Regions from separate parts of the Ligilactobacillus sp. MP3 genome, predicted to be linked through region 1. Evidence: riboswitches for the same ligand, from Rfam matches in the RefSeq annotation. Region 1 holds a riboswitch; the other holds the start of a gene.
The links. Region 1 has a riboswitch for preQ1 ahead of NOU10_RS03885 (nucleoside hydrolase). Riboswitches for the same ligand answer to the same signal wherever they lie in the genome.
Positions count from the first base shown of each region.

Region 1 (9,066 bases):
ATTATTAAACAAATACCATGATCCATCTAAATTTTGTTGGCCCTTTAGATTTCTAACTTCTCCAGTCACTTTATCAAGAGTTACGTTCTTACCTGATAAATTTTGGTTTCCATATAGCATCCAACCATCATTATTGTAATAAACCAACTTATTTTGGTTAGCAATATATTGAAAACCACGTTGCATAGCTCCAGTATTATCAAATAAATACCAATGTCCATCGATATTTTGTTGTCCATATTGCATAGCTCCAGTTACTTTATCAAAATATCTAGTAGCATTATTAACCCATTGCCAGCCATATTGCATTTGACCGTAATTATTATAGTAAACTGTTTTATTTTGACTAGGAATCTTTTGTAATCCAACTAATCTAGCACCATCAGTACCGAAGTTATACCACTTATTGTTGATGTTTTGTTGACCTTTAACCATAGCTCCAGTTACAGGGTTAAAGTAGTATACATTTTTACCAATTACTTGCCAACCATATTGCATTTGACCGTTAGATGCATAGTAAACTGTTTTAGCTTGCCCATAACTCTTTAAATCTTGGAAGCCAGTTTTCATAGCACCCGTTACTTTATCAAACAAATACCATTTACCATTAACGTTTTGTTGACCATATTGCATTTGACCATTCGATGCATAGTAAACTACCTTATTTTCGCCATATGCTTTTAAATTTTGAAAACCAGATAATCTTGCTCCAGTTACTTTGTCGAATAGATACCAATGTCCGTTGATATTTTGTTGTCCGTATACCATTTGGGCTGTCTGAGGGTTGTAATATACTACTTTATTTTGACTTGTAATTGTTTGAAATCCTGTTAAAACATTTCCTTTATTATCAAATAGATACCATTTACCATCGATATTCTTTTGACCGTTACCTAAAAATGCACCTGTAACTCTATTTGTATCATACTTCTTACCATTAACATTAATTGAGCCATACTGCATTTGACCCTTATTATCATAATAAACTAACTTCTTTTGGTCATTTATGTATTGAATACCTGTCTTTAAGGCACCTGTTACATTATCAAAAAGATACCAATGTCCATCGATATTTTGTTGTCCATACACCATTTGATAATTTTTTGGATTATAGTAAACAGTCTTATTTTGATCAGAAATTTCCTGGAATCCTGAGACGTATTTTCCATTGCTATCTTTCAAATACCAATTACCATTCTTATGTTCTTGTGTAGCTCCCGGTGTTACTACTCCGATAGCCCTTTCGGTATTATCAACAGTAGGAGTTACTTGTTCTTTTTGTGAAGAACTAGATGACACTTTTTCTTTAGAGTCATCAATCTTATTTTTATTCACACTCGATGAATCTACATTTTCTTTTGTTGAACTGCTATCTTTTTGCTTAGTTTCTACTGCACTAGTACTTTCCCCTACTTCAGTAGAAACTGCTGTTGAATTATTTTTAATTACTGTTGATTCAGCATTAGTGCTGTTCTCTGTACTTACTATTTTATCGCTAAGTACTGTAGAATCACTAGCTGTACTGCTTACATTATCAGCTCTAACTTCGCCTGCTCCAATACCTAATGTAGCTACGGTAATGGCCGCAAAAATCCAATGCTTACCAGCCTTATACATCTTATAACGTATTTTTCTATCTTGCATAACATTTTCTCCCTAAAATTAATAAAATTACACCTTAATGATAATGAAAAAAACACATTTTTTCAATGTGCTTTTCATAACTATTTTATTTTGAAAAATTTAGTTTTATATAAGTATTGATTTCCTGCAGTTAAATCATACTGTACTAATTTCAAGTCATTATACAATCTCTTTTGTTTCTTAGTTAGCTGCTTATACTTAACTGTTTTTCCTTTCTTATCAACAAAAACTGGATTTTTTCCGTTATTATATGCATATACTTTTATCGTTGGTAGTTCCTTTTGAATTTCTGTCAATAAAGCATAATATGGTGATACTTTAGAATTTGTTTGTTCAGCAGTTAAGGCAATAAAGTCAATTGGTGAAATATAATTGACGTGCTTTAGTTTCTTTGCACCATGCTGTCTAGCATATTTATTAGAATAAATAAAATAATCCGTTTCTCGTGCTTCTAGACTATTTCCGTCTATATTGCTATAAATTCCCGGAAGATGATCTCCATAAAATACTAAAGTAATTGGTTTATTGATTTTATCTATTTGTTCAATGAATTTTTGTACCGCTTTATCTGTATACGAAAGTCCTGCACTATAGTTGCTAATAGTATTCTTTTCACTATCATACATGTCACCACTTACTTGATAATCCCCAGAATTATCATAGTAATCTGAATAAGGAAGATGATTCTGCATAGTAACCAAATTAATAAATTGTCCATTCTTATAATTATTGATCACATCCAATGTATTTTGGTATGCTGTTTCATCTGATAAGTATGGATTAGTTCCGATTTTCATCTTATGCTTTATTTTATCCTTACTTCCCAAATACATAAATCTTTGAAAGCCAAATTTTTTATAGACTACTTCCCTACTGTAAAAACTCCCCCTATAAGGATGGATAGCTGTAGATTTTTTAAAATAGTTATTAATTGTTAAAGTTTGACTAGAATTTGGTACTACTTGTGTATAGGGAGTAGCTATAGTTGGTGAAAAATTACTTACGGGGAGACCTGTCAAAGTCATGAATTCCATATTAGCAGTTCCACCACCTAACCCTGAACTTATCATTAATCCAGATGTTGTATTTTTCTTAACACTCTCTATGTATGATAATGGATTTTGTGATAATTCTACTTCTTTTAATCTGCTAGGGTTTGCTAAACTTTCACTTAGATTAAATATAATAGTTTGTGTAGATAAGTTATTATCTCTATCTTTGTTAATTTTTTTTGCTTCCTTCTCATATTTTTCTGCCATCTCATCAACTTTTTTTCTAGAATAACTTGGATTATCTTCCATAATATTAGTATCAATATTATTTAAAAATTGTTGAAGTGCACCATTGTATTGTGCACCGTACTCTTGATTCCAGAAAGTAGGTTCATTACCATATGAGCTTAACCACGCATTTACTATTGAATTTCCATGATTAATTCGTGTACTGCTACCAAAAATAACAATAGCTAGTAAAATTCCTAATAACCTTGATTTCCAATTTAATTTTTCTTGCGGAAATTTAATCTCACAAAAAATAATAACTCCAGTTAAAATAATAATTCCTATTATTGCTATCCACAAAATAATCTGAGGAATCATCTCCAAAATATCACCATACGCAGATACCATTGTTACTTCTGTAGGCAATATTGGTTCAGAACGATAATATATCTTAATGGCATCTGCTGCTATCGCTATTGTTACAACTATATAAGTAATAATAGAACTTAACCAAAATTTGTTTGTAACTCCATAAAAAAATCTATATATCAAATAGAATAATAAAAGAGTTAGTATCATCATATGTTGCTTTACAAAAAAAGCAAAAAAGAAAATACTTGTATACGTATCACCATCCATATGAGGAGATGTAAAATGTGGAGACATAAAAATAAAAGAACAATATACTAAAATATACAAGATAACAATATTCACTAGATTATGTTTATGATTTTTAATATAGTTAATCATTTTTACAATTGTCTCGCTTATCCATGGAACAATTGTTTTCTCATTATTCAATGATAATTTTTTCTCTAATATATGTTCTCTTTCATCTATTCTTGCTAATAGCCATCCTAAAAAAGCAATTATTATAGTAACTATACAACTCTTAAAAAGTGAAATTTTTAAACTTGTATTACTATTAACTATTTTTTCAATAATAAAATTATCTGAATATATTAATAGTACTAATAATCCCGTATATTCTGGTATCTTTACATTAATCTTTAATTTCTGTCCAACTATAAATATAACTAAAGACATTGCTATAACAGATATTGAAGTTAGTACATTAAAACGATATGCTGTTGAAAGATCGCCATGTATTTTTAAAGAAATATACGGCATAGAAAGTGCTAAAACTACATTTAGTATTACGCTCATACTCATTAAAGTAATAACTTTTTTATTTACATGTAACTTATCTATTTCTACATTTGAACAGACTATTCCTAGTGCCACTAACAAAAAAGCTGTAACAATGTTATTTCCATTACCTAATCCAAAAATATCTTTATTAAAGATGCTTGGTAATGCAAAAAGTATAACATATCCTCCTAAAATAGCTGAAAGCCTGCACTTCTTAAACCAACTCTTTAACTTATCTTTTATTAATAATGCAGATATAGCACCAAGTATAACTGGATAAGTATTTCTAGTAATTGGAAGGACTACATCGTACAGATTTGAGATACTGAAACTTCTAGTCCACAAAAATAATCCTATAAATATCAATAAATTTACTATATAAATATATACATAATTTTTTATAAATTTTATATTTCCTTTTATCTGATAACCCATTAAAATTAGTAATACACCAATAATTACATTAGAAAAATTATTTAATAAACTATATGCAAATAATCTCTTCGAAAATAGATTGTTTTGCAAAAAAGCTGGATTTGCTTGTGTTATTAATAAAGAAAATGTAACAATTATCATAGCTACATATATTTTTAATGCATTACATAATTTTTTTATCAAATTATTCATCTCCTTCTATTACATCTACAATAAATAACTTTCTAATGATAAAATATTTTAAAATTTTGTTTCTTCTGCTAGAAATTAATTCTATAGGCACAAATATATTAAGTTATAAATAAAAACCATAAAAAAATCCACATGTTTTCCTTGGAAGATCAACATGTGGAAGATATCAATATTTAGTTATCTGATATATAATATCCAAGGAAAAACTTAATTACTTGCTTTCCTTGTCTGCTTCGTCGCGTTCCTTTAAGAAGTTAAGTACAGCTTGATGTTGTGCACGACGCTTCTTAATGTTCTTGGAGTTTACAGGACGACGATCATTTGCTACGCCAACATGTGTGTTTTGTGACATTCTTAGTTCCTCCTTTTCAACTCATATACTTGCTTATTTTATCTTAAATTACAAATTATTTCAAGGACTTATCCAAAATTCTTTCTCATGCTGTATGATTTTATGGTATATTTAAGCTAATATATTTCAATCAATAACAAGGAGTTATTATTTATGAAAAGAATCACTTGGATCGATGTATCCAGAGCTATAGGAATGCTCGCTATTATTTTTGCCCATTCTCTAAATTCATATACTGGAAATTACTTCAGCAATATCTTATTTGCAGTCAATGTTCCTATTTTCTTTGTTTTATCTGGTTATCTTCATAAAGATAAATCATATTCTAAAATAATAACAGGTGGATTTTTCAATTTATTACTTCCATATATTTTTACATCATTTATTATGATAGTGATAACTGCTGTCTCACTGCATTTTCACCCAATTTATCTTGGACGCATCGCTGATAGTACACGATATGCAACTCTAGCAGCTTTATATGGAGCAGGGACACCTATCAATAATTTACTTGGAAAGTTCTTTATTCCAGCTATTGGTGCTATTTGGTTTTTATTAGCTATGTTTCTAGCAAATATTTTTTACAGTTTTATTATTAAACTAACTACTAAATATAAGGTATCAGATAATGTAACTACTATAATATTTATAGTTACTACTTTTATCGGCTTTTATATAGCAAAATTTATTCAACTTCCATGGTCTTTAGATGCAGTTTTAGTTAGTCTTATCTTTTATTGGTTTGGATTTTTAATTAAGAAATATAATTTAGTTAATAATGGCAATTTCATCACTTTTATTTTTTCAGTATCTATTTGGTTTGTCACAGCAAAAATTGGTCCTTTTTATCTTAATGTATCTGCTGCAACAAGCTATACAGGTGCTATTATTGGTGGAATCGCTGGTAGTTACGCTATCATGGTATTTTCAAAATGGTTTGCTAATATCTCACCTGAAAATATTACACATATCGTACAAAAATATGGTGAGTTATCATTAATTGTACTCTGTTTCCATATTATAGATATTTCTGCACTTAACATAACAGCCTTAGTTCAACATATTTTCTTACCACATGGAATGCTGATATTTACTATAGCTTTAATCATTTACCGTATCATTTTTACTTATATAGCTATTATTATCGTACCCTATATTCCAATTATTCGTTCATTCTATATGTTTAGAAAATATCCTTTTAAATTTAAATAAGTTCAAAGCTTCAAGAATTCTTTTTATTCTTGAAGCTTATTTATTCCTTCCAATTTCTCACAAACAGCCTTATACTAATTAGGTACATTCATTAAATTCAAGTTTAACTTGGACTGGTTCGTAAACTTCCCAGTATAAAAAACCAAGAATCTCAAAGGAGGTAGGAGAAATGAATGACAGACAAAAAGTTATCATTGATTGTGATCCAGGAATTGACGATAGTTTGGCCTTGATGTTAGCTTTAACATCGCCCAAACTAGAAGTCATCGGTATCACAACCGTTTCCGGTAACGTTCCTTCCGATATAGGTGCTAAAAATGCCCTCAAAATCTTAAATCATTTAAATCGTCTTGATATTCCAGTTTATCAAGGTGCAGCAGCACCACTTAAACGTGACTATGTTGATGCTATGGATACTCATGGTAAAGACGGTTTAGGTGAATCTTATCTACCTGAAATCTCAGGTATTCCTATTCACGATAATGCTAGCAAGTTTATTAATCAGACTCTAGCTGATAATCCTAATCTAACAATTATTGCATTAGGTCCTCTAACCAATATTGCATTAGCTCATCAAGCACAGCCAGATGTTTGGAATAACTGTACTCGCTTTGTTTCAATGGGTGGAAATTTCAAAAGTTTTGGTAATTGCTCTCCTGTAGCCGAATATAATTATTGGTGTGATCCTGATGCTGCTAATTATGTTTATCGACATCTTCCCGTAAAAATCGAAATGATAGGACTTGATGTTACACGAAAAATTGTGCTTACTCCAAATATTTTGGAGCTAATTCATCAAGTTAATCCAGAACAAGCTGATTTTATTCAGAAAATTACAAGATTCTATTTTGATTTTCATTGGAAATATGAAAAAGTTATCGGCTGCGTCATTAATGACCCTTTAGCAGTGGCTTACACCATTTTCCCAGAATTATGTACTGGTTTTGATTCTCATACTGAGATTGAAACTAAAGGTATTAGTATCGGGCAAAGTATCGTTGACGAAATGAATTTTTGGCATAGACCTATCAACAGTCACATTTTGACAGAGGTAGATAACATACGTTTTATGCAAATCTTCTTGCAACGTACCTGTTCAATTGATGCAGAACTTCTGGAAAAAATTTTGCCACAATTAATATCGGAGGAATAATTCATGAAAAAATTATCAACTAAAATCATAACTATCTTAGCTTTATGCATCGCCTTAAATATTGTCGGAAGTAACATTGCTTTACTTTTGAAACTTCCAATTTACTTAGACACTATCGGTACCATTCTAGCTGCGTCTTTAGCCGGCCCAGTTGGTGGCGTTACTGTAGGTGCTTTAACTTCAATCATTGTCGGATTAACAACTGACCTATTTTCACTATATTACTTACCAGTCCAACTTATAATCGGTTTTATCGCTGGCTTAGTATATTCACACTATGCAGCAGATACCTTTAAAAAGTTATGGTGGTTAGCTATTATTATTTCTTTACCTGCTACCCTAGTAAGTTCTGCTATAACATTATTCCTATTCCATGGCATTACTAGCTCTGGATCTGCTATTATCGTACAAATACTGGCTAAATTAGGTTTAAGTAAAGGATTAGCTGTATTCCTTGTTCAAGTTGGAACTGACTATCTCGATCGTTTAGTTGCTATTTATGTCGTTTCACTTGTTTACAAAATCCTAAAGAGTCGTATGTCTTTAGGAGTAACTAAATATTAATTTCTCAACAAGATTAGCATAGACTAATCTTGTTTTTTTATCAAAAAAAGCCGAGTATCCAAACTCGACTTTCATATCTATTAAGATTCAGAAGCACCTGATGTTGCATCTACTTCTGGTTCAGCAACTTTTACTTCTTCTACCTTTGTTTCTGATTCAGAGGCACCTGATGTTGCGTCTGTTTCAGGAGTAGCTACTGGTTCTTCTTTTTTCTCGGAAGCTCCGGATGTTGCATCTATTTTTGCATTTTCATCAGCTACCAATTTTTGACCTGTCATCTTCAAATAAGATTCAACTACTGGCCAAATATCAACTACCCATTCATTAATTCCACGGTAACGACCATCTTCATCATGCATTGCCTTGTAATAATGCATCACATGCTTTTCATTAACCTTATTAATAAAAGGTACTGGCATACTTACAAGATCTGTTTCACCTGTACGTAATGAATGAACTACATGTTTTACACCCTTCAAAGCACGTTCTGGGTGAACCGATTCTAATGGATCCCCAACTTGCTTAGGTTGACGAGGTGCTAACATATCTTTAGGATTTTCATCCATACGATTGTAGTAGATAAATTGGTTATTATCATCAGCAAATGTCAATTCAACTGGCATTGTATTCAAAAACCAGTTAAGTTGGTTAACTGTCAAAAGGCCTCTATCTAACTTAACATAAGTATCACCTTCGACTGCATTAGTCTTAGCTGCAGCTTGTTCTACCCAGTCTTCAGCCTTCATATCTACACCCTTAACAGTTGTATCAATCTCTTGAGATGCAGTTAGGTCTTCTGATTCCCAGTCACCTTTTACATCATTATTTTTCTTCATAGCTTTTAAGACTTTGATCCACTTTAAGAAGTTGCCCATAACACTTTCTAAGAAACTAACAGTTCTTGCTTCTTTTAAGTTACCATTTTCATCAAAAGCTGATTTGACATTTCCTAATAAGAATTCATCCTTTGGCATTACTAAAGCATTTACCCCTGGAGATTCTAAGATTTGACGTAAATCTAATTGTGCTCTACCAGAACCTTGTTCAAAGTAAGAAGCACCTACCAATAATACTGGTTTATCTGCGAATGGATGAACACTAGAAGATAACCATTCAATCACACTCTTTAAAGCAGCTGTAGT
Region 1 covers NZ_JANFQI010000003.1:200,869-209,934, reverse strand. The annotation lists gene NOU10_RS03905 (glycosyl hydrolase 53 family protein) at 1-1,644, opposite strand, end outside; gene NOU10_RS03900 (LTA synthase family protein) at 1,725-4,643, opposite strand; gene NOU10_RS03895 (hypothetical protein) at 4,855-4,995, opposite strand; gene NOU10_RS03890 (acyltransferase family protein) at 5,149-6,207, shown strand; PreQ1 riboswitch class I at 6,315-6,359, shown strand; gene NOU10_RS03885 (nucleoside hydrolase) at 6,377-7,360, shown strand; gene NOU10_RS03880 (ECF transporter S component) at 7,364-7,924, shown strand; gene NOU10_RS03875 (NADPH-dependent oxidoreductase) at 8,005-9,066, opposite strand, start outside.

Region 2 (9,066 bases), on a different contig from region 1:
AGTTTTAGAAGAATTGGAAAAAGATTATCAAGGAAAAGTAAAATTTGCTAAGGTCGATGTAGATAAGTATCAAGATTTAGCGATGGAATATAAAATTATGAGTATTCCAGCGATGATCTTATTTAAAGATGGAGTGGCAAAAGAAAAAGTTGTAGGTTTCCATCCTAAAAAAGATATGGCAAATTACTTAGATGAAAAACTTGCAGAAGTAGAATAGAGATAGTTTTGCAATTCAATCAAATCTAACTTATACTATAAGGATTAATTAGTGGAGATGATTGAGGTGCAAAACGTGAAATTAGGCACTTTAATAAGTGTCTTTTTCTTTGGGATGATAGGCGGAATGTTAAGATATTTGTTAGGTCTTAAGCTAGCATCTACGGGAACTATTTTGGTTAATCTGATTGGAAGTTTTTGCTTAGCTTTCCTGACTTATTATGTGATTGAAAGGCAAAAATTACCAGCTTGGTTAAGTACAGGTCTAGGGACAGGAATGGTAGGAGCTTTCACAACTTTTTCCACATTTACAGTGGATATTTTGGGCTTGTCTACATTTACTGATGCTACCTTTTACTTGTTGATAAGTGTAGTAGGTGGTTTTCTATTAGCATATACAGGAATGATTTTAGGAATAAAATTAGGAAAAGTTGGTGATCGAAGATGATAGAAGTAGCTTTAGGAGCTGGATTAGGTGCATCTGTGCGGTATCTAATGACACAAGTATTGAAGAGCAGAACTAGAGTATTTCCTTGGGCAACTTTTATTATCAACATAACTGGAGCCCTATTATTAGGATTTTTACACAGCAAAATCACAAGTAGTCACATATTGTTATTACTAGGGACTGGATTTTTAGGTGGATATACAACTTTTTCCACATACCAAGTAGAATTAGTAACACTTATTAATAATAACAAGCAAAAAATGATGTTTATATATCTATTATTAACAGTGTTATGTGGAATACTAGCCGCATATTGTGGATCTTGGTTAGGAAAGTTATAAGACAAACAAAAAGTATGATAAAATGGAATAGTAGTGTCGTTTTTGAATAGAATAATTTAAAGGATAAATAAATGAAAGTTGCAATTTTAACTGATACTTCAGCTTGTCTGACAGTTGATAAGATAAAAGAACTTAATATTCATCAAATTGAATTGTCTATTGAATTTGAAGGTAGTAGATATCCAGAAAAAACAGGGATGACGCCTTATTTAAGAGATAAAATGTTAGACAAAAGGACTGATACTCCGGTTTTAGAACCAATATCAACGGCTTATCTAGAAGAATATTTTGAAAGTCTAGAAAAAGAAGGTTATGATGAGTTCTTGTATATTTCTTTAGCTAACGGAATCAGTAGCTTACCTAAAGTTGTATTATCATATGCTAAAGCTTCGGATAGAAAGATAACTGTATTTGATTCTTACTCTAGTGGAGCCTTACAAGGACAAATGGTTGAGTTGGCTGGTGAAATGCTTTTATCCGGAAAAACAGTTAGTCAAGTTGTAGATCAACTTATTAATTTAAGAAATAATAATCGCACTTATATGCTTATTTCTGATATCTATCAACTAATGAAGACGGGATATGTATCGAACGGTGTAAATTCAATGTCGAATCTATTTTTGCGTCCATTAACAATGATGAAATTTAATGAGAACGGAAAATTAGCGATGGTAAATACACACTATCGAGAGAAGAAAGCCTATAGTGAGGTATTAGAGCTAATTATTTCTCAGTATCATAGTATGAATGATCAGATGCGGATTACCCTAATGGGCGATGAGAATAATAGTCAATTTGACGGATTATGTGAATTGTTACAAGAAAATTTTCCAACTGCTAAAATTGAAAAAGATGAGCTTCCAATATCTTTAGCTATTTATACAGGAAAGAAAAGTATTGGGATAAGTTTTGGTTTAGATTGGAAAACTGTTATATCTGAATAACTCTTAAGAAACATTAAAACTCCTAAGTTTTAGTGTTTTTTTGTTGAAATTAAATTGCAAAAGATATAGAATAGCTAAAATCAAGTAATGGATAAGTAAATTTATTAAGTATTTAATAAAAGTTATGAAAACGGTATAGAAATATTTGAACATTGCTTGTGAAAGTGTTATCATATTGATTGTAGATAGCATTACTAAATTTTTAGGAGGTGAAGCATATGAAGTGGTATTTAGTTGAAACTGTTAAAGATGGTCACGTAACTAATACAATTGTAAAGGCTTCCTCTGTTCAAGAAGCTGAAGAAAAGTCAAATGAATAATTGGAGCCTAGAACGTTGCAAAAAATAAAATTAACCCATAAGAAAAAGCGACTGCGAGAATTTAAATAGTTCTTGTGGTCGCTTTTGTTATTCAAAAAAGTTTGTTATACTGTATTTCGTGGCTTTTCCACACTGGTTCGTAAACATCCCAGTTAAAAAAACTAGAAAGCAGGTAATTTATATGGTTGATACACAATCACACGAAAAACTTATTGCGGTGATTAAAGGTGCTTTAGTGGCAGCTTTATATGCAGCAGTAACACTAGGTTTAGCTCCTTTAAGTTTTGGAGCAATTCAATTCAGACTATCAGAAGTATTTAATAACTTGGTAGTCTTCAATAAACGTTATATATGGGCATTGACAATTGGATGTGCAATTGCAAATCTTTGGTCTCCAATGGGAATCGTTGATGTCATTTTTGGTTCATTAGGAACATTAGTTATGACGGGTCTAAGTTATTTATTAAGTAAACATGTAAAATCAGTCCCATTAAAGCTCTTAATTACAGTTATAATTTGTACTGTTATGACATGGAGTGTAGCATTGGAATTATATTATGTAAGTAAGCTACCATTTTGGCCAACATATTTCACTGTAGCAATCGGTGAATTTGGTTCAATGTTAATTGGTGCAATTTTAATGTGGATTTTAAGTAAACGTATTGATTTAACTAGATAAGCGAGGGAAGATTATGACTTTTGAAGAAGTATTACCAGAATTAAAAAAAGGTAAAAAAGCTGTTCGTACTGAAGGTTGGGGTGGCTCTGAGGAATACATTTTCGTAGTTGATAATGATACTCTTAATGGAGAAAAAGTTAACCCATATTTGATGATTAGAACAAAAGAAGAACCAGCTTTATCACAATTTATGCCAACTTCTTGCGATGTATTAGCTGATGATTGGAAGATTGTAGAATAATGAACCTTTATCCAGAATTTGAAGGGAAAGTAGTTGTTATGACAGGTGTCAGCTCTGGAATAGGACTAGAACAAACTAAAGCATTTTTACAAGCAGGAGCAATAATTTATGGAGCTGATATTAAAGAAAGTGTAGAAATTAAGGAAGTAGAGCAAAAATTTCCGACTTTAAGTTTTCAACAAGTGGATATAAGAAAGAAAAAAGATATTCACATGTGGACAAGAAAAATAAAAAAAGAATTATCAACTGTAGATATTTTATTAAATACAGCTGGTATTCTAGATAATTATGCACCAACTTTAGATACTAGTGAAGAACAATGGGACAATATTTTTAATACTAATTTAAAAAGTATGTTCTTGTTGACTAATGAAATTTTACCAATAATGTTGAAACAGAAACATGGAGTTATTGTAAATATGGCTTCTATTGCAGGATTGGTTGCTGGTGGTGGTGGAGCAGCTTATACAGCGGCAAAGCATGGAATTATTGGATACACTAAACAATTAGCTTATGATTACGCTGATAAGGGAATTCGAGTTAATTGTATAGCTCCAGGAGCAATTAATACACCGATGAATGCGGCTGATTTTGCTGGAGATGGGGCGATGGCTAAAGAAGTAGCCAGACTCACACCAGCTAAACGATGGGCAAAACCTAAAGAAGTAGCAGAAATGACACTTTACTTGGCAAGTCCAAGAGCTGATTATGTTCACGGAACTGTTTTTACAATTGACGGTGGATGGACAGTTAAATAGATTTGAAAAGATAGTAATTGATCATGCATCGATTGCTATCTTTTTATTAATGATTAGAAAAATCCTTACTAATTTACAATTAAAGTAATTTAGTAGGGATTTTAGTTAACTATTTTTCAAATAAACGACCAAAACTAAATGTTTTAACAACATTTAAATCAGAATCAAGAATGTTTAGGTCAGCATCTTTACCAACTTCAATAGCACCTTTTTGAGTTAATCCAAATTCACGAGCTTGGTTAACAGAAGACATTTTCACAGCATCTTCAATACCGCAACCAGTAAATTTCATAATATTCTTAAAGGCATCTTGGTATTGTAATACAGAGCCAGCCAAATTACCAGATTCTAGACGAGCTTGCTTATCTTTAACGATAACTTTTTGACCACCTAATTCTGAAACTCCTTCAGGCATACCTTTTGCACGCATAGAGTCAGTAACTAATTCAATTTTATCTGGTCCTTTTAGGTCATAAGCTAGTTTAATCATATCTGGGAAGACATGGAATCCATCAGCGATGATTTCGCAGTACATATTTCCTTCGAGAAGAGCATGACCAGTAACACCTGGTTCGCGATGCTTCAATTCACGTTGAGCGTTGTATAGATGAGTAACGTGACTAGCAAGTGAGTTTTTCATTTGAGCACGTGTAGCATTACTATGACCTACAGATAATACGATGTTGTGTTCAATACAATATTTTTCAAATTCAGTAGTATTTTCATTTTCAGGAGCATAAGTAACTAATTTAATCATGCCACCAGATAGTTCATTCCAATGAGCGAAAGCATCGATATCAGGAGATTCGATATATTCTTCTGGTTGAGCTCCTTTGAAAATAGGTGAAACAAAAGGTCCTTCAAGATGAATACCTTGAATAACTGGATTTTTTGCAGCGGCTTCTTTAATACCAACCATCGCATGCGCAATATTTTCATGAGATTGAGTCATAGTTGTAGCGAAATATGTAGTAATACCTTCATGGACCATATCATTAACCATTTCATCAATTTGGTTAGCATCGCCATCCATGGAATCGAAGCTATAACCACCATGGCTATGAACGTCGATAAAGCCAGGAACTACAACTTGTCCTTCCAAATCAATAATTTTATCATCAGATACTTGGGCTTTATATTCAGACATTGGTCCAACATTGATAATTTGTTTATCAAATCGTAAATATCCATCTACAATTTTTTCGGAACCAGTATAGATAAGTCCATGTTTTAAAACTGTACTCATATATTTGACCACCTTTATTTTAAATAATAGCGATAAACTCGCACTTCTATTAACTTAAGTAACAACTTAATAATAAATGGTATAGACCATGAATGCAAGAGTTTACAAAAAGAAATATTAGTTGTATAATTGGTATAGACCAAAACGAAAGAAGGAGTATTTATTATGAAAATAATCAAAGTTAAAGATCAAGTAGAAGGCGGAAAAGAAGCATTAAAAGTATTTAAAGAAGCTTTAGATAATGGAGTCAAAGTATTCGGCTTAGCTACAGGTAGTACTCCAGAAACAACATACGATGAATTAGTAAAAAGTGATATTGATTTTTCTAATAGTATTTCTGTAAATTTAGATGAATATGTGGGATTAAAGCCAGAAGATGAACAAAGTTACGCTTATTTTATGAAGGAACATTTATTCAATGCTAAGCCATTTGCAAAATCATTTTTACCAAATGGAATGGCTGAAGATGCTGATCAAGAATGTGAGCGCTATGATAAGTTGTTAGAAGAATATCATGTTGGATTACAACTTTTAGGAATTGGACGTAATGGTCATATTGGTTTTAATGAACCAGGGTCATCATTTGATGGTAAGACTCATAAAGTGGCATTGACACAATCAACTATTAATGCAAATTCACGTTTCTTTGACAATGAAGAAGATGTTCCAAAATACGCATATTCAATGGGAATTGGAACAATAATGAAATCTGACACAATTTTATTAGAAGCATTTGGCAAGAATAAAGCTGAAGCAGTTAAGGCGATGATTGAAGGACCAGTAACACCTGAAGTTCCAGCAAGTGTACTACAAAATCATCCTGATGTTGTAGTAATTATTGATGAAGAAGCAGCTTCATTGTTGAAATAACAATTAGAGAGTACATGGAATTTCCATGTGCTTTTTTCTTACCTTGAAGTAAGCTCTAAGCTTTATAATAGGCTTTGAGGTGGTATAGTGTTACGAAAAAATAAATCTGCATGGTTAGTCTTACTAGCTGTTTTATTAATAGTATTTTGTGGAGTAAGACTTCATCGAGTACAAGCTGCTCAGAAAAATTATATTAATTCAAATGTTCCTACTTTATTCTTTCATGGTTGGGGGAGTAGTTATCGTGCGGAACGACAAATGGCAAATTATGCTAAAAATAAAGGTGTAACTAATACAATCATCAGAGCTGATATTTCGACTAAGGGTGAAGTTGAATTAATAGGAAATATGAAAAAGAATGCAAGAAATCCAATTGTCGAAGTGAATTATCAAGATAACAAGAACGCAAATTATAACGAAGATGCTAAATGGATGAAAAATGTAGTGGTAGCCTTACAAAAGAAATATGGCATAAAAAAGTTTAATGTAGTAGGACATTCAATGGGAAATATGTCAATTATGTTTTACTTGCTGAATTACGGTGGAGATAAGAGGTTACCTCAAATTCAAAAGCAAGTAGATATTGCTGGTCATTTTAATGGTATTTTAGGAATGGATGACAAATTAGGTGAAAGTAAATTAGATAAAAATGGTAAGCCAAATATCTTTAGACAGAGTTATAAGAAATTATTGGCAATTAGAGATAGTTATCCTAAGAATCAAATTGATGTCCTAAACATCTATGGCGACGTAGGTGATAAGTCAGATGGAAGGGTAAGCAATAATTCATCAAAATCTTTAAAATACTTATTAAATAGTCGTGAGAAGTCATATCAAGAATTAAAAATAAGTGGAAAATATGGACAACATAGCAAATTGCATGAAAGCAAAGAGGTTGATAAAGCATTAGTAAGTTTCTTATGGGCTAAATAGGATTTGCATAAATTAGGAAATTGGTCCTGTGTCTAGAATTGACAATTGTATAAAAAATAAAATCTCAAACTGGTATCTAAAATATCAGCTTGAGATTTTTTTAGGTTATTTATAAGTTGAGACTTCAATCAGATTTTGATCATAATCACGTAGATAAATCGATGTCATTTCGCCTTCAGATCCCATTTTTGTCACAGGACCAGCAACAATATTTACAAAATAACTCTTAAGATGATTTTCAATGTCAGACATTTTATCTCCAGAGACGATACAAATATCAGCTGCACCAATTGTTTGATTATTAGCATGCAAGTCACTATTTTTATCAGCTTTGCGTAGACGAATAAGTTGATGACCACAACGAAGTGTAATTACATCTTCAGTGGTTTGATCCTTAATGACTGGCATATCAAATACTTCATGATAGAAGCGTTCAGCCTGAGCTAAATCTGATACTGTTAATACGATGTGATCTAAACGTTTGATTTTCACAATAAAGATTCCTTTCTTATTTGCATAGTAGAAATTTTTTTATTAGTCAGATATATACCTAAGCTTGCTACGATAAATTCAGTAAATGGAACACTTGCCCAGACACCAGCTATGCCACCAAAGTAAGCAAAAATAATAATTGATGGTAATAGGATGACGTATCCACGTAAAATCGACAAGAAAAAGGCACCTCTAGCATCGTTGATAGCTGCTAAAAATAGCATTAAAACAAGGTTTAGACAACTAAAAAAGATACTAATAAAGTAAATAGGAATACCTTTAACTGCATAAGCAACAAGTTGAGCTTCGTGTTCAGCGTTGAAAATATCGACAATAGGAGCTTTAAAAATAAGAAGTAAGAAATAACTGATTATAGCTATTGAAAAAGTAACAAGCAATCCAATTTTTAAAGCAATTTTTACGTTTTGGTATAAGTGTTTACCATACTCGCGACTGGCAATAGGTTGTACCCCTAAGGCAACACCGTTGAAGATTGCTAAGAAAACAATCCCAATATTAGCAATAACTCCATAAGCAGCAATCGCATAATTCCCACCTAACTTTAGAAGTACTAAGTTGAAAACAAAAATGCTAACTCCAGTACTCATTTCATTCAAGAAAGATGGAATACCTAATCGAGCAGCTTTTAGGACCGTTTTGAGATGGACTTTGGTTTTAAAAAGTTTTAATTGTCGTTGTGCAAAATGGCGATGACTACTTAAAACCGTCAGACTAGTTAAAGGAGAAAAAATAGTTGCTAAAGCAGCACCTTCCATTTTTAAATTTAACTCAAAAATTAAAAGCCAATCCATGAATATTACGAAAGCTGTTTGTGTTAAAGCAGCCCGCATTGTTAGTGAGGGGTTGCCATCATTTCTAACAAAGTTAATAGTAACATAATTTGCCATAAACAATGGAGCACCACAGGAAACAATACGAAAATAAGTGGTTGCCATATTGATGGTTTGTTGATTAGCACCCATTAAAGTCAAAATTTGATGAGGAAAAAGATTTCCAATTATTGCAAAGAGAATTCCTAGTCCCACACAAAAAATGATGAGTTCACTGTAAAGTCCTTCAATTCTTTCAGGGTGACGAACTTTATTTAAAGAAAAAATAGCGGCACCACCAACACCTAAAAGTAACCCTAAAGAGTTAAAAAGATTGAAAACTGGCAATACAATATTTAAAGTTGCAAGACCAATTGAACCAGCTGCAAGAGCTATAAATAAAGTATCAACCAAAACGTATAATGATATTCCTAAAGATGCGAAGATATTTTTCACGATATAACCGGAAACTTCACGTCTTACTGAATAAACAGTATTTTGCATAATTACCCTCCGTATAAGCGAACCTATGCAGAAAATCTGCCGCCTGTCAGTTCACTTGTAGTTTAGATATTGTGGCAAAACCCGGCGATTTTGCATCCTTATTTCAAAAAAGTATTATAGCACATTATTAGAATAATGAAGGTAATTATCTACTTGAAAATAATTTATATCATATGTCAAACGTTTAGCATATTTTTCTTTACCTTTTAAATGATATGTTATAAAATAATAATTGTTATAGAGG
Region 2 covers NZ_JANFQI010000005.1:46,476-55,541, forward strand. The annotation lists gene trxA (thioredoxin) at 1-217, shown strand, start outside; gene NOU10_RS05055 (CrcB family protein) at 275-664, shown strand; gene crcB (fluoride efflux transporter CrcB) at 661-1,005, shown strand; gene NOU10_RS05065 (DegV family protein) at 1,077-1,949, shown strand; PreQ1 riboswitch class I at 2,396-2,440, shown strand; gene NOU10_RS05070 (QueT transporter family protein) at 2,451-2,948, shown strand; gene NOU10_RS05075 (DUF2829 domain-containing protein) at 2,962-3,189, shown strand; gene NOU10_RS05080 (3-oxoacyl-ACP reductase) at 3,189-3,947, shown strand; gene nagA (N-acetylglucosamine-6-phosphate deacetylase) at 4,057-5,193, opposite strand; gene nagB (glucosamine-6-phosphate deaminase) at 5,359-6,063, shown strand; gene NOU10_RS05095 (alpha/beta hydrolase) at 6,151-6,996, shown strand; gene NOU10_RS05100 (VOC family protein) at 7,102-7,488, opposite strand; gene NOU10_RS05105 (MATE family efflux transporter) at 7,485-8,822, opposite strand.
Region 2: it holds a riboswitch for preQ1, as region 1 does, so the genes downstream of both, NOU10_RS05070 (QueT transporter family protein) here and NOU10_RS03885 (nucleoside hydrolase) in region 1, are expected to answer to the same signal.